Enteractinococcus fodinae: one gene and its partner. The protein of the gene in region 1 interacts with the protein of each later gene in a pairwise test. Links are inferred from orthologs where the notes say so. Each region holds a gene or a part of one and is shown on either strand. Other genes may lie near its edges. The genes, in order: rplL and dnaE.

What was found.
Region 2: the proteins of rplL (region 1) and dnaE interact in binary tests that used the Escherichia coli proteins (3 or more experiments, as listed by UniProt). The link is inferred for Enteractinococcus fodinae from one-to-one orthologs.

The regions. Positions count from the first base shown.
Region 1 is NZ_JAVDYJ010000001.1:735,333-743,179, forward strand. Bases 3,337-6,320 are described here. They hold rplL (50S ribosomal protein L7/L12), read left to right. Parts: upstream 3,337-4,628; coding sequence 4,629-5,012; downstream 5,013-6,320. Other genes in these bases: J2S62_RS03480 (carboxylate-amine ligase), read left to right, coding at 3,337-3,754; rplJ (50S ribosomal protein L10), read left to right, coding at 4,044-4,565; J2S62_RS03495 (histidine phosphatase family protein), read left to right, coding at 5,223-5,774; mobA (molybdenum cofactor guanylyltransferase), read right to left, coding at 5,780-6,320. Also shown: J2S62_RS03465 (DUF4352 domain-containing protein), read right to left, coding at 1-377; J2S62_RS03470 (sensor histidine kinase), read left to right, coding at 543-1,778; J2S62_RS03475 (response regulator transcription factor), read left to right, coding at 1,811-2,482; more of J2S62_RS03480, read left to right, coding at 2,588-3,336; more of mobA, read right to left, coding at 6,321-6,415; GTP 3',8-cyclase MoaA, read right to left, coding at 6,418-7,440; cyclic pyranopterin monophosphate synthase MoaC, read left to right, coding at 7,551-7,847. UniProt on the Escherichia coli protein: The binding site for several of the GTPase factors involved in protein synthesis (IF-2, EF-Tu, EF-G and RF3). Is thus essential for accurate translation.
Region 2 is NZ_JAVDYJ010000001.1:1,675,883-1,684,825, reverse strand. The notes cover bases 4,069-8,148. They hold dnaE (DNA polymerase III subunit alpha), read left to right. Parts: upstream 4,069-4,432; coding sequence 4,433-7,948; downstream 7,949-8,148. Other genes in these bases: nrdR (transcriptional regulator NrdR), read left to right, coding at 8,083-8,148; J2S62_RS07820 (RluA family pseudouridine synthase), read left to right, coding at 4,069-4,321. In the rest of the region: cell division protein FtsZ, read left to right, coding at 1-140; J2S62_RS07845 (polyphenol oxidase family protein), read left to right, coding at 211-870; J2S62_RS07840 (cell division protein SepF), read left to right, coding at 974-1,531; J2S62_RS07835 (YggT family protein), read left to right, coding at 1,577-1,870; J2S62_RS07830 (DivIVA domain-containing protein), read left to right, coding at 2,062-2,724; lspA (signal peptidase II), read left to right, coding at 2,845-3,381; more of J2S62_RS07820, read left to right, coding at 3,389-4,068; more of nrdR, read left to right, coding at 8,149-8,568; map (type I methionyl aminopeptidase), read right to left, coding at 8,626-8,943. UniProt on the Escherichia coli protein: DNA polymerase III is a complex, multichain enzyme responsible for most of the replicative synthesis in bacteria. This DNA polymerase also exhibits 3' to 5' exonuclease activity. The alpha chain is the DNA polymerase catalytic subunit.

The DNA of each region.
Region 1 (7,847 bases):
TCCGTGGAGGCGTCTTCATCAGATTCGGTGTCGGCCTCGGTTGCGCCGTCTGCGGGTGATTGAATCTCAACATCCTCGCTGAAGGCTTCATCTACCGAGGTAGCAACCACTGCGAAAAATACGATGAACCCAATGACGGTCCCCACAATGGATATGATCAGGGCCGCGATGCCCTGACCGCGTTTTTGATCTTTCATAAACAACGAGATGATCGATAATACGAACGCAATGGGCAACAGAATCCACCCAATAATGACTGCTCCAGGGATAACGGCGAACACGGCGCCCACAATCGCGGTGATCAACGCGATGAGTCCCACCGTGTTGCGCGATTTGTGCTCCTGAACCGGTGGGTGCAGTTGTGTACTCGTAGACATAGCGACCTTTCGAATAGGTGTGAGAAAACTGAACACCTACAACGCTAGGAACTCAGCGAGATGGGATACACCACGAACCGGGTAAACCTTCATACCCGATCGGGTATCTCAACACCACCGAAGGGGTGCTCACGGCAAACGATACGCTGACTAGACTGTGAGACCATGACGACACCGACGAAGAACTCTCGCTTCTGGCACGCAATACTGGCCATCGTGGTCCGTGCTGCCATGATGTTCGTCGGTTCCCTTGTGACCGTTCTTGCCACACTGACCGCACCCGAAAACTTCAGCGGAGCTGGTTATGATGAGATTTCCGATCTCGGGGCGGTCCGGTTCGTCATTGGCTACCTCTTACTGCTCCTGATTCCGTGGTACCGCAAAATCCCGCTGGCCTTGATCATCACCGGAGCGTTTTACGCGGTGATCTTGCAAGGCGATCCGTATGTGCTGGCCATTGGGTTGACCGTGTGGATTGTACGAGCACACTACCGTTGGCATTGGATAATCAGCGGCGTAGGACTGGCCGCCATCGTGGTGAATATTGTCTGGCATCTTCTTGCGCTGTGGCGCTGGGAAGCCGACTTCGATACCACTGTCGCAGCTCTGGTGGTACTGACTTTCGGATTTGCAACGCTGGGGCTCGTACTGTCCATTGGCTTTACCACCCGCCACCGCCGCCGAATGCGCCAAGCACACGATACCGTTGAAGCAGCAGAACACGATCGCGAAGTGCTCTCATCGGAAATGACCCGCCAGACGGAACGCGAATATTTGGCGCGGGAGGTGCACGATACGCTCGCCCAACGCCTCACCGCACTGTCCTTGCAGGCTGGCCAAATGCAAAAATCTTTAGCTACCAGCCACGATGCGGAACTCACCAGCGCCCTGCAGGATACGAAACGCTATTCGGATCAAGCGCTCAAAGATCTCCGAACCCTCGTCACCTCACTGAGAGCCCAAGGCGAGAAAGAACCAACAGTTCCTTCGGTCGCTCCCAGTGGGTTCCAGGACCTCAAAGCCCTCTTAGATGACGCTGTGCACCAAGGTCTGACCATTCAACCGCAGATCATGCTCAATAACTACGAGGCCGCCCCAGACGCGCTGCAACGAGCCGTATTACGGATTACCCAGGAAGCCCTAACGAACGCTTTACGTCACAGCACCGATAAACGTGTGAACCTTCGGCTGGAAGGGCAGCCCGGGGAAGGCCTATTGCTGGAGTTCACCAACACACGCGACGCGCAGCATCATTTTGCGGGCGGGACCGGCACCGGGTTGCTGGGCATCAAAGAGCGGGCCGAGCTCCTCGGCGGAAGGATCCAAGAAGAGTATCTTCCTCAGCACTTTCGGCTCACAGTCCATCTGCCCTGGACATTGGAGTCGGTCGAAGCACTCTAAACGTGTCCCACCCGCGGTGCTAGGCTTTCCGTGTGGCAATCAGGGTAGTGATAGTAGACGACGAGACCATGACGCTGCGGAACCTCGTGGCCATTGTCGAAGCTGACCCGACGATGGAAGTGGTCGGTTCCGCGACAAACGGGCTGGATGCTTTGCAGCAGATACGCGATACTCGACCTGATTTGGTCGTCATGGACCTCTACCTGCCAGGTGAGATCGACGGCGTGGAATCTATTCGACGTGTCCAAAACTTGCTTAACCCACCCAAAGTTCTGGCCGCCACAAGTTTCGATCTCGAGTCGTATACTCGCGGGGCACTCGAGGCTGGGGCAGTCGGCTTTATTCTCAAAAACGATGCCGAAACACTACTACTCCCAGCGCTTCGTGCGGCAGCAGACGGGGAGCCTATGGTTTCACCGCAAACCACTATCCGCCTCATTGAAAGCTTTCTCCGTCCCTCCACCGCGCCCGAAATCGCTCAAGCCAGGGAACGTATCGCCGCATTAGCACCGCGCGAACTGGAAGTTGCGCATCTTATCGGACACGGCAAGTCCTATAAGCAGATTGGTGCGGAACTGAACATCGCACCGGATACCGTCAAATCCACGGTGACGCGTGCTATGCAAAAAGCTGACGCTGATAACGGAGCTCAATTGGCCTTTCTTGTCGGCCAAGCACGGCTTGATATCAAGGACGCTGAATAACACCCAACGGTCAGGAGTACCTCTACCGGTATGAGCGCATCAGCACGGCAGATAGCAGCAGAAGATTTCTAGTATCAGCCGGGTGCGTCGTGTTACTGTCACTCCATGACCCTGCTGGGGATAGAAGAAGAATTCTTACTCGTTGATCAAGACGCGTTATTCCCGGTTGCCCCCACGAAGCATCAGACGGCCGCCTTACAACACATTGCCGTAGCCGGTGGCCAGGCCACACTTGAGTGGCTTCGATGTCAGATCGAGCACGCCTCAGCGGTCTTGGGAGATACGCAAACTGCCACTGAGGCCCTGTTAGCTTTTCGGCAAGAACTGGCCGCCGTGACGCGTCAGTTCAACATCGCCGCAGTGCCGGTGGGCGCTGCACCTCGGATCGATGGGCGCGGCGCAACGATCAGCGATGCGGACCGGTACCTCCAATTAGCAGAGCTCGCCCCCGGCATCGCAGCGGACCAATACATTAACGGGATGCACGTCCACGTCACCATCCCTAACCCGGAAGCAGGCGTACAAGCGCTCAACGGTCTTCGCCCGTGGCTGCCCTTGCTGACGGCGCTCAGTGCGAATTCACCTTTCTGGCAGGGCAGAGATTCCGGTTTCGCTAGCTGGCGGACCATTCACTACCGCCGGTGGATGGTCAGTGGCATGCCCCCATATTTCCAGGATTTTGAGGACTACACCAGGCGCGTCGAAGCACTGTTGGCCAGCGATGTGGTCACTGACCACGGTGGTATTTGCTGGTTGGCACGCTTGTCGCACCGTCACCCCACCATTGAGGTCAGGGCCTGTGATGTGCAACTGCAGGTCTCAGACGCCGTTGTCTTGGCGGCCCTCATCCGTGGTCTGGTCAGTGCCGCTGTCGATCAACCTCCACGGTCCCAACCCCAGGTCGAGCTACTTGATGTGAGCCTTTGGCAAGCAGCAAAGTTTGGTCTGACAGGACGTTTGCTCGATCCGTTTAGCGGCACTCCGTACCCTGCCAAAAAGCTAGTATGGCAAGCCTTCCAGCACGCACTCCCATATATCGAAGCTTTCGGTGATGATGAACTAGTTCGAGCTGGACTAGAGCTGTTGCTGGCCGAAGGTACCGGAGCAACCCGACAACGGGCGGTCTATCAGTGTGAGGGCATCCCAGGCGTCCTGCGCTACGCGGCTGAGGCTTCAACAGCACGGCATCGACGCTTACCCGACACCCATGAAACCAGAACTTCGACATCGTCGTCAGATGATGCTGGTCATCCGTCCGGTTTGGCTTCCTGACCAGTTCATCGAGAGCTAGACAGGAGGCAGTGTTTTCGTTTCTGGTGCTCGATTTGCAAATGCGAGCGGAAACTCTGTAAGGTAATGCGTACCGAAGACCGCCGGTTGTATTACACCTGTGCCAAATAGGTGTGACTATAAAAGCTCGTATATGAGCGGCCCGCGTAGGTGGACATGATGGCATAGAACTCCTGCGATTTTTGCAGCTCCAGACTCTTTGCGCCCTGTGCACCTGCACGGGGCGTTTTTGTGTTTGGGTGACCGGCATATCCACGAAGGAAGGAGTGCCATGGCGAATGCTGAAAAAACTGCAGCCGTGGAAGAGCTTGCGGAACTGTTCCGCAACTCATCCTCAGCTGTATTCACAGAATACCGTGGTCTCACCGTAGAAGAGATCACGAACCTGCGTCGTGCTCTGGGTGAGAACGCTACTTACGCCGTGGCGAAGAACACGCTGACTGCTATTGCGGCAGAACAGGCCGGAGTTACAGCTCTAGAAGGCAAACTCACCGGTCCTACCGCAATCGCATTCGTCTCAGGTGAGACTGTAGACGTTGCTAAAGTCATTCGTGATTTCGCCAAGGACCACGACAAACTGGTCATCAAGGGCGGCTACATGGATGGCCAACCACTTGATGAAGCCCAAGTTATCCAGTTGGCAAACCTCGAATCTCGCGAGACTTTGCTATCGATGATGGCTGGCGCAATGAAGGGCTCCCTGTCCAAGGCAGCCGCTACATTCCAAGCCCCACTCGAGAAAGCTGTTCGCCTCGCAGAAGCGCTGCGCGAAAAGCAAGACGAAGCTGCATAACCGCTGGCACATTACGTGCCACACAACCAGACCCAAGACTTTTATCGCAAAGGAGCCAATATCATGGCAAAACTGTCCACTGAAGAACTGTTGGATGCTTTCAAAGAGCTATCCCTGCTAGAACTGTCCGAATTCATCAAAGCATTTGAAGAAGAATTCGACGTAACCGCTGCTGCACCAGTCGCAATGGCTGCTGCTCCAGCCGGTGGTGGCGACGACGCCGCTGCTGAAGAACAGACCGAATTCGACGTTGTTCTCGAATCTCCTGGTGACGCCAAGATCGGTGTTATTAAAGAAGTTCGCGCTCTGACCTCCCTGGGTCTGAAAGACGCCAAAGACCTCGTTGATGCCGCTCCAAAGGCTGTCCTCGAGGGTGTTGACAAGGCTGCTGCAGACGCTGCCAAGGAAGCACTCGAAGGCGCTGGCGCGACCGTCACCGTAAAATAAGCTTCAGTTACGCATCAGTTCTTAACTGACGTCGACTTCACCCCGCTGCAATTGCAGCGGGGTGAAGCGTTTTAATACCGAAAATGCAGTTCAAGTCGGATCACGCAGTTGTCACCTACTGTTTACCAAGAACATTTTTCGTATTCACAGACCGGTCGCTTCGTACCCGTAAGCCTAAATACATCAATAACCTGAGTAAGGACAACGACAATGAAGTGGGCTTTTGTACGTCACGGACGCACGGAGTGGAGTCGAAAGCGATTACTCCAGGGTCGTACCGACAATCCCTTGAGCGCCGAGGGATACTTTGAGGCCACGAAAGCTGCCCAGACCCTGCAGCGCAGGGGGCAATGGCATGCAATCTACTCCTCACCGTTGATACGGTCTGTCCAAACCGCACAACGAGTCGCTGAGATCCTAGGCATGGCACGCGTACAGACACTCGACAATCTCATTGAACGCGATTTCGGTCCGGCTGAAGGCATCCACTTGGCGGATTTTGATGAAGAAACTCGCATGGAGCTCATGTGCGCTGAAGAATCTGATGAAGAAGTCCAGCATCGTGCGCTGGGGGCTTTTCGCCATATCGCGCGTCACCACCCGTCGCAGAACGTGATCTTGGTAGGCCACGGCACATTATTTCGCTTGGGACTCTCTGCGGTTCTAGCTTACGAGCATCCTCCCATCCTCAATGGGGACGTCTTAGAGTTTCCTGCAGATTCCTTCCAGAACCTCGAGATGGAACAACCATCGCAGTCCTGATACCTCTAGTCGTTGAACGTTACCCCGTACTCGAGGGCATCTTGGTAGGTATCTACATCCGCACCGGCATGAGCAGGCAGTTCAATGCCACGGTAGGGCGTCTTGCGCAGGGCGTGCCAAATACCCGCGTTGAGCAGCGGTTCAGCAAATAACTCCTCGCCTAAAGGACGGGGTAGGTACGACAAAAGCGGTTGAATTCGTCCAGCGGACTCGACCACAGCGACCTTCGAATCTGGCCCGTGCTTTTGATGATGCTCAGCTAACGCGCTGATTCCTAGTCCGATCCACGGCATATCAGCCGCAAGGAGCAAGACTCCTTGACCAGTGGTAGCCGGCCCGAGTTCTTCGGTGAAATATTGCAGTCCTGCCCTGACGGCCAGGTACGGCCCGGCACGAGGAGGATCTTCCGACACCGTGGCGATATCACCGGTGGGCAGTGATGACGGCCCGACCACCACTGTGTGTTGCGCCAGAACCGCTCGGGCCGTCTCGGCAAGCACTCGAGTAATGAGAGGTTCACCCTCAAACTCCAACAGGGGTTTATCCGTGACCGGGTGGGGGCTCGTGGCGTGCAGCCTAGAGGAGGCACCCCCGGCCAGGATAATCGCAAACAGCCCTGCAACGGGGGGAGTGACGGTCATACCTACCCGCCGATAGCGCTCATGCTGCGCTCGGGCTGGACGAAACCAGGCATACCCAAGCCGGTCTTGGTCTGACCGTGAGCCTTGGGTTTGTGCCACATCGCGGTGCGCCACGCATCGGCGATGACCTCATCGGATGCGCCACTGCGTAGCAGTGCCATCAGGTCGGTCTCCTCGTGTGAGAACAAGCACGACCGGACCTTAGCGTCGGCGGTCAAACGGGTGCGTGAACATTCGGCACAGAATGGTTCGGTCACCGACGCAATAATGCCCACTGTCCCGAGGATCTCGTGTGTGGTTTTGTCGCGCACATCAAACAGTTCTGCCGGGGCTGAACCGCGTGGTTCCTCATGGGGTGTCAGCGTGTAAACCTGGGAGATCTGGGCGCGGATTTCCTTGGCGGTGACCATGTTGTCGCGTTTCCATTTATGGTCCGCGTCAAGCGGCATCTGTTCAATAAACCGCAGCGCGTAGCCGTGTTCCAGCGTCCAGGTCAAAAGTTCAGCGGCTTGCTGGTCATTGATACCACGAAGCAGTACGGCGTTAATCTTGATCGGTTCCAAGCCGGCAGCTTTTGCGGAATGTAAGCCAGACAGGACTTTGGTCAGCCGGTCGCGACGAGTGATCTTGGCAAAGGTCTCAGGGCAAACGGTGTCCAGCGAGACATTGATGCGGCTGAGGCCTGCTGCCACCAGATCATCGATTTTACGTTCCAGGTTAATCCCATTGGTCGTCATCGACAGCTCAACATCTGGGTGGGCTGCATGCACACCGGCAAGGATGTCCACTAAGTCAGCACGTACTAAGGGCTCCCCGCCGGTGAAGCGAATTTTGTCGATGCCCAAGTGACTGATCCCGATATCGGCCAACCGAATGACCTCGTGCGCGGCGAGCAGCTGATCTTTTTGAAGCCAATCGAGACCTTCGGCCGGCATGCAATAGCGACAGCGCAGATTGCATTTATCGATGAGTGACATCCGAAGATCGGTCGCGGTACGGCCGAATTGATCGATTAAACCTGACAAAGAGTGCTCCTTGCCGTCGCAACCTTGGTTGCGCGGAATGTTGGGGCGAAATTTTAGGGTTCCGTTCTATAGTTAGTCTAGACCTTGGCAATAGTGGATGAAAGGGAACTATGGACGACCAACTCAGCCACGTGCGTGCCGACGGTTCGGCCCACATGGTGGATGTCACTGAAAAAGCCACCACCTCGAGAACTTCACGAGCCCAGGCTGTCGTCGTAACACGCTCCGAGGTCATCGAAATGATCATGGCCGGGGGACTGCCTAAAGGCGATGCGCTGCCGGTGGCTCGGGTCGCTGGCATCATGGCGGCGAAAAAGACCTGGGAAACGATTCCGCTATGTCATCCCATCCCGTTAGGCAAGATCACCGTGGACTTCAAATCCGATACTGGAGCCGGCACGGTTCGC
Region 2 (8,943 bases), 940 kb from region 1 along the record:
CCGATGGTCGCGCACCCTCAGAGACCGCTACCAGCCCCCAGGAAGAGCCCGAACGCTCCAACGTTGAGCCACTGCCGACCGTGGTCGAGTCTTCCAATAAACGCAACGACGACCTAGATGTCCCTGACTTCCTCAAATAAGTACCTGACATACCCGGCCCAACCTGGTTCCACGCACCATGTCGCATTTACCACGGTAAAGGCCGGGAACATGTCAACTACGGTACTGAGCGAGGCGCAGACCGCAGCCGAGGTTCGGTCCCATCGCCATAATGTCGAACGCGAGTTAGGCATTGAGCCCGGGACCACCCGATTCGTCTCACAGGTCCACTCCAACAGGGTCGTCAAGGCAGGCACAGACGGCTGGGCAGATCAGGATATTCTCGAAGAAGCAGATGCGATAGTGTCTACGGATGGCGACGATCCCTTAGCCATCCTGGTCGCGGACTGTTTGCCGGTGGCCTTTACCACCGACTACGGTCCTTCCGCTGTGGCACACGCCGGCCGAGTCGGGTTATTGAACGGCATTCTTGAGAACACCGTGGCTCAGTTGCGCGAACTGAACACTGCAGGCGGAGGGAACATCACCGCGGTGATCGGTCCCAGCATTTGCGGCGACTGCTACGAAGTGCCACTGGCCATGAGAACCAGGGCAGTGCACCGCTACGCAAACATCGGCGCTGAAACATCCTGGGGCACTCCGGCATTAGATCTTCCAGCGGCTGCCGAAACCATTCTCAGCGGCTTAGCGGTCGATGTAGTCCGCAGTGATATTTGTACCTATTCCGATGAGCGCTACTATTCCCACCGTCGCGAACCCGGTCAAGGACGGATCGCTGGATTCGTATGGAAAGCTCAACAAAACTCGTAATGGTCTACGACACACCGAATCAGGTCGCGTATTTCCCCTGATTTCGTGGGGTTGTCTACTAGTGTCAATAGTGTCCTAGAACCATCAAGGATTTGAGGTGCGCATGGTTAGCGGATTCAAGAAAGCCATGATCCGAATGGGTCTGGCTGATAGTGACGAAGCCTATGAACAAGAGCTTCTCGAAGAAGAACGCCAAGCGAGTCCAGCTGCAGCAGACATCGCGGCCAAACCGACTGCGTCGGATGCCGCACAAGAACCTGTCAAGCCGGTGGAGTCGAAACCGACTGGTCCACGACCAGTGCCAGACGAAGACGACGAATACCGTGCACCGGTCACGCCGATCAAACGTGTGGTCCAGTCCCGAGAGGAAAGCGCTGAAGTGCACAAACTGCGTACGATTCACCCGCGGTCTTATAATGACGCCAAACTGATCGGTGAAGCCATTCGATCCGGTGTCCCCGTGATCATCAATGTCACTGATATGGCAGAAACAGAAGCCAAGCGGTTAGTGGATTTCTCGGCGGGTCTTGCCTTTGGACTGCACGGGGCAATCGAACGAGTCACGAATAAGGTGTTCCTGCTGACTCCTACTAATGTTGAAAACGTCGTAGAGGGGAACGCTGCTGCAAGCCAGGACGAAGACTTCTTCGACCAGGCCTAAAACGGCGACAACGACCAGACGCTATACCGAAGAAACTGAGGACTCGTGCAATTACTTTGGACCTTGCTGTACTTGGTAAGTACCATTTACTTCTTCATCCTAGTAGTGCGGATCCTCTACTCCTTGGTGGGCGCGTTCGTTCGGGACTGGAGACCGCGCGGCATCAACCTCATCATTGCCGAAATAGTCATGACCATGACTGATCCGCCTTTGCGCTTCTTCCGCCGGTTTATCCCACCCTTACAACTCGGACCAGTGTCACTGGATTTATCCTTTATTGTAGTGTTCTTTATAGTGATGATCGTCCGTCTAGTTGCCTTCCAAGGGGCAGCATCTTAAGCTTTATCAAGTTATTTAGCTCAAGAAGACGAATTTTTTACCGTAACAGCTGTGTAGACTACTCGTTCAGCGATATACGGTGATATTGTAAGCAGAGATACGTAGTAGCTTCGAGTTTTCCGCTTGCGCTGCTCACGAGAAAACACCAGGTTTTCTAGTTTTGTACATGACCAAGTAATTGGGGTGACCACATGGCTCTCACGCCGGAAGTTGTAGTCAATAAGAAATTCCAAGTCACGAAATTTCGAGAAGGCTACGACCAAGACGAAGTAGACGATTTTCTCGATGAGATCGTTGAGGAACTGCGCCGTCTAAACCAAGAGAACGATGACTTGCGTCGTCAGGTGGCAGAGCTAGAAGCTCAGACCGGAGAAAGCGCATCGGTCCCATCGCCCGTCCCAGCTGACGGTAACGAAGAGGAAGCCGCCACAGCAGCAGATCTGCCAGTGGTAGAAGCAGAACCAGAGGCTCAAGAAGTAGTCGAGCCAGAGCCTGAAGTCGTACAGCCTGCTGCACCAGCCGCGCCGGCCCAAGCCGACTCCACAGAAACCACCGCAGAATCTGCTGCCGGTGTGTTGGCCATGGCTCAACGACTGCACGATGAATACGTCGCCGAAGGTGAACGTAAACGCGACGAAATTATCTCACAGGCCGAACGCGAAGCGAACCGCCTGGTCACCGAGGCGCAAGAGACCTCTCGCAAGACTCTCGAAGACTTTGAGAAACGCAAATCCACCCTGGAGCGTGAAGTTGAAGAGCTCCGCGGCTTCGAACGTGATTACCGTTCGCGTCTGCGCTCCTTCATCGAAAACCAGCTCAAGGACCTCGACTCTCAAGCCCGAGTCACAGACTAACTTTGACATCCCGAGAACGCCCTGCGGGCGTCTCGGTCAAACACAGATGGTCGGCTATTCTCGTAAATAGCCGACCATCAGTGTTTGGAAGAGTATGTCATGCCGCCCAAGGAGAAGAACGTGGCGCATACCGAACACGACGTTCCCCAGCGTAGCTGGTGGATCGCGCTCATCCCGCTGGTCGTAGCTTATCTCGCGGATCTTTGGTCCAAAGAAGCTGTCTTGGCCAATATGCACGAGGGCGAGCGCATACCGGTCATTGAGCCACTGTTAACGTGGCATTTCATCCGTAATCCCGGAGCGGCATTTTCAATCGGAACAGAATTCACCTGGGTCTTTACCATCATTCAGGCTGTTGGATTGCTGATCGTGCTGTACCTGATCGTTTTTCGGGCCAGAACAACCCCTTGGCTTATCACGCTGGGCGCCCTGGGCGGTGGGATAGCCGGCAACCTCACAGACCGTCTCTTTCGGGAACCTGGGTTTGGTGTCGGACACGTCATCGATTTCATAGCCGTGCCAAATTTCGCCATTTTCAATTTGGCGGATTCATTCATCGTAGTTTCCATTATCGTCATCGTTATTTTAGTCATGCGTGGCAAGACGCTTGATGGTCAGCCAGAGGAATCGTCAACCGCAAACGAAAACTCAGGATAGGAAGCGCATGACCGCCTCCGACCCCGCAAAACTGATCGTCACAATAGAGCAACGCAGCCGAGCCGACGCAGCCGTAGCACAATTGGCCGGCATATCTCGCACCAAAGCGGTGCAATGGATTCAACGCGGCTTGGTCACCGTCAACGCCGAACAAGCCGCGAAGTCAACCAAGGTGGCACCCGGCGATATCCTGAGCGTGACATTGCCCAATGACCCGGACCCATTAGAGGTGAGAGCCGAACTCGTGCAGGACCTAACAATCGTGGCAGACGAGGACGATTATGTCGTCGTAGACAAACCAGTGGGCGTGGCGGCCCATCCCTCCCAGGGGTGGAAGGGCCCCACCGTGGTTGGCGGGTTAGCTGCGCTGGGAATCGATGTTGCCACCTCCGGCCCGCCCGAACGCCAAGGCATCGTACAACGGCTAGACGTTGGTACCTCCGGGCTGATGGTGGTCGCCAAGACTGAGGTTGCCTACAGCCGGCTAAAACAAGCCTTCCATGATCGAACCCCGCAGCGTCACTATCACGCCCTCATCGAAGGGCTACCCGATCCGCTCAACGGCACCATTAACGCCCCGATCGACCGGCAACCGGGATATGAATGGCGTTTCGGTGTCGTCGAGGGTGGCAAAGAAGCTTTGACCGTCTATAAAACGCTCGAGTCCTTCGGTACTGCCACGCTGGTTGACGTTGAGCTCCTCACGGGAAGAACTCACCAGATTCGAGTGCATTTTTCAGCGCTCAAACACCCGCTGGTCGGGGATCTGACCTATGATGCTGATCCGCAACTTGCCGCAGAGCTGGGGCTGACCCGTCAGTGGCTACATGCCGTTGGCATTGCCTTCGAGCACCCCGTCACGGGTCAATACGTGAGCTACACGTCATCGTATCCTGACGACCTGCGCTACGCTTTGGAACGTTTGCAAGACTACGGCTAGACTGACTGTCGCTAGTCAGTCATCAAGTTGGAGGTCGACACACTCTTGGCCGGTGGATCTACAGGGAAACGCGACGGTTTCGTACACCTTCACACCCATACCGAATACTCCATGCTCGACGGAGCTGCAAAACTTGATGAACTGTTTGCTGAGGCCAATCGGTTAGGCCAAGAAGCGATCGCCATCACCGATCACGGGTATCTCTTCGGCGCATTCGATTTTTGGAACAAGGCCCAGCAGTATGGCATCAAGCCCATTGTGGGGTTGGAAGCATATCTCACCCCTGGCCATCAGCACCGCACCGATAAGACCCGTGTGCGTTGGGGCGATCCCGACCAACGCGGCGACGACGTTTCCGGTAGTGGCGCCTATACGCACATGACCTTGCTGTCCAAAAACAACACCGGTATGCACAACTTATTCCGGATGGGATCACACGCGTCCCTGGATTCGGTCTATGCGAAATGGCCTCGGATCGACCGCGAGCTACTCAATGAGTACTCCGAAGGCCTGATCGCCACCACCGGGTGTCCATCTGGTGAAGTCCAAACGCGGCTGCGCCTGGGACAGTACCGAGAGGCTCTCGACGCCGCAGCGGAGTTCCGAGATATTTTCGGCAAAGAAAATTTTTATGTCGAAGTGATGCAACATGGGCTGGATATTGAACGCCGAGTCATCGGAGACCTGCTGCAAATTGCCAAGGATTTGAATCTGCCGCTGGTCGCGACAAACGACCTGCACTACACTCACCAGCACGACGCCAAACATCACGAAGCGTTGTTGGCCCTGCAATCCGGATCCAAACTTAGCGAACCAACCTACGACGAAGGTGGCTCACGGTTCGCCTTCTCCGGTAATGACTACTACCTGAAATCCGCCGCGGAAATGCGGGCGCTCTTTTCGGACCTGCCCGAAGCCATCGACAATACCTTGGTGATTGCCGAGCAGTGCGAAGTCAGTTTCAACACTGACGCCAACTACATGCCAAAATTCCCCACCCCGCCGGGTGAGGACGAGACCAGCTGGTTGATCAAAGAGGTTAATAAAGGCCTTCGGTTCCGGTATCCCAACGGGGTTCCATCGGATGTTCAAAAACAAGCCGACTATGAGCTCGAAGTCATCATCAACATGGGCTTCCCCGGCTATTTCCTAGTGGTGGCAGACTTCATCAACTGGGCGAAAGAACAAGGCATCCGGGTGGGTCCAGGACGTGGTTCCGGTGCCGGTTCGATGGTCGCCTATGCTCTCCGCATCACCGAATTAGATCCGTTACAGCACGGTTTGATTTTCGAGCGTTTCCTGAACCCGGATCGTGTCTCCATGCCTGACTTCGATGTGGACTTTGACGATCGCCGCCGAAACGAAGTCATCGAATACGTGACCGAAAAATATGGTGACGAACGTGTGGCGATGATCGTAACCTACGGGACTATTAAGACGAAGCAGGCCCTAAAAGATGCAGCCCGTGTGCTGGGTAAACCATTTTCGATGGGGGAGCAGCTCACGAAAGCGCTACCACCGCAGGTCATGGCCAAGGATATCCCGTTAGCCGACATCGAAAATCCGGAAGCATCACGCTATTCAGAGGCCGGCGATTTCCGGGAGATGCTCCAGACTGATCCCGAGACCCAAGAAGTCTTCGAGACCGCCAAGGGACTCGAAGGACTTATTCGTCAATGGGGTGTCCACGCGGCCGGTGTGATCATGTCTTCGGACCCGATCATTGACGTCATTCCCCTGATGCGACGGTTAGTTGATCGTCAGGTAATCACCCAGTTCGATTACCCCACCGCTGAAGCACTGGGCTTGATCAAGATGGACTTTCTGGGGCTACGCAACCTCACCGTGATCTCGGATGCGGTCGAAAATATCGAACTCAACCGAAACTTCACGCTAGATTTGGACACCCTAGAGTTGGATGACCCAGATTCCTATGCGTTGCTAGCTCGTGGCGATACCCTCGGGGTGTTTCAGTTGGACGGCGGCCCGATCCGCGCGTTACTCAAACTGATGCGTCCTGACAACTTCGAAGACATCTCTGCGACACTTGCGTTGTACCGTCCCGGTCCCATGGGGGCAAACTCGCATAATAACTATGCGCTGCGTAAGAACGGGCTGCAAGAGGTCACCCCGATTCACCCAGAGCTAGAAGAGCCGCTCGAAGAGATCCTGGGGGTGACCCACGGTCTGATTGTGTATCAGGAACAGGTCATGTCCATTGCCCAAAAGGTGGCCGGCTACTCGCTCGGGCAGGCCGACATTCTGCGGCGTGCCATGGGTAAGAAAAAGAAGGAAGAACTCGACAAGCAGTACGCCAGCTTCCAGCAAGGGATGCTGGATAACGGATACTCCCAAGAAGCCATTACTGCGCTGTGGGACATTTTGCTACCGTTCTCGGACTATGCCTTCAACAAAGCCCACTCGGCTGCCTACGGGGTGATCTCCTACTGGACGGCGTACTTGAAGGCGCACTATCCGGCAGAATATATGGCAGCACTGCTGACGTCGGTATCCCACGATAAAGACAAATTGGCGGTATATCTGAACGAATGCCGCCGAATGAATATCAATGTCCTGCCACCCGATGTTAACGAATCCGCGCAAAATTTCACCCCGGTCGGTGAAGATATCCGATTCGGTATGGGTGCGGTTCGTAACGTGGGCGCGCACGTTGTTGCCGGCATGGTCAAGGCACGTGAAGAACAAGGTGCCTTCACGTCATTCCAGGATTTTTTCAAAAAGGTACCGCAAGAAGTGTGCAATAAGCGCACTATCGAATCCATTATCAAGGCGGGCGGGTTCGATTCACTAAACTACTCTCGACGTGCCCTGTTGGCCGTGCATGAGGAAGCGGTCGACGCCTCCATGGTGCAAAAACGCCAGGAAGCAAATAACCAGTTCGACTTCTTCTCCCTGCTCGACGACCAAGAAACCACAGGCGTCGACACCGGATTTGGTATCACGGTCCCTGATTTGCCCGAATGGGATAAGAAGACGAAACTGGCTTTTGAGCGCGAGATGATCGGGCTCTATGTATCGGACCATCCGCTGCAGGGGCTGGAGCAGCTTCTGGATCAGCATGCGGATCACACCGTGAGTCAGGTCGTTGACGATGAAGGCCCGGCCGATGGTTCGTTCGTGACAATCTCCGGGTTGATCACGACTCTTGAACGTCGTGTCGCAAAAACGTCAGGCAACCCGTATGCTCGCGCAGAAGTCGAAGACCTAGCCGGCTCCATAGACGTGATGTTCTTCGGGCGAGTTTATGAACCCATTTCCACGGTCATCGCTGAAGATCTCGTCGTGTCCATCAAGGGACGGGTTCAACGCCGCGATGACGGCTCTGTGGTCATTTCAGCCCAAGAGATGACCATTCTTGATACCACGGACATGGCAGCCGGGGGACCGCTCAACCTGACGATCCCATCGTATAAAGCTACCGAACCCTTAATTAGGCAACTCGGCGAAGTGCTGCGCAGCCACTCGGGTACAACCGACGTGAATATCAAACTCGTTGGGAACCTGACGATGGAAATCTTGCGGGTCGGTCCGCAGTATAAGGTTAATCCGAACCCGGCACTCTTTGGCGATTTGAAGGTCCTCTTGGGACCTTCGTGTCTCGAATGAGTGCCGACCGTAGACTTCGGGACGACAGCTTCAGATCCCGAACCACTACATATAGTAGCCCGAGGGGTTGAACCGCAACTATATGTAGGACTAAGATGTGCTTAGACCTATCCTATAGAGAGGTTTCTTCCCCCATGCATTGTCCGTTTTGCCGACATGAAGAATCACGCGTCGTGGATTCTCGGTCATTAGATGACGGCTCGGCGATACGTCGTCGACGAGAATGTCGCTCCTGCGATAAACGTTTCACCACGATGGAAACCACCTCACTGAGCGTTATTAAACGTTCCGGAGTGGCCGAACCCTTTGACCGGGCCAAAATCGTCAACGGCGTCCGGAAGGCCTGCCAAGGTCGTCCGGTCGACAACGACGATTTAGCCAAACTCGCCCAGGAGGTCGAGGAAAAAATCCGGGCGACTGGACATGCTGAAGTCGATGCTCACGAGGTAGGCTTGGCCATCCTAGGTCCGCTACGGCAGCTGGACCAGGTCGCCTACCTGCGGTTCGCTTCGGTCTATCAAGATTTCGATAATCTGGATGACTTTGAAAAAGCTATCCATGAGTTGCGGGAGCGCCCACACGTACAAGAGCCGCTGCAAGCCAAGTTGTTCACGCGTTAACGACTTCCGGGGTGGGCTGGAAGGGGAAGCCAGCCCACCCCGGACCCTGAAACTTCGCTAATCAGCGATGGTAAGAATTTCGGCGCCATCTTCGGTTACCGCAATGGTGTGTTCGAACTGCGCGCTGCGTTGCTTATCTTTGGTCGTAACCGTCCAGCCGTCATCCCACAGGTCCCAGGCGATACTTCCTAACGTGAGCATCGGCTCGATGGTAAAGACCATCCCGGGAACCATGACCTCGTTATGGCGGGGTGCTGTATCGTAGTGCGGCACAATGAGCCCGGAATGAAACTCTTTGCCGACACCGTGGCCTACAAAATCTTCTACTACTCCATAGCCGAAGCGCTTGGCATAGGTTTCAATGACCCTGCCAAT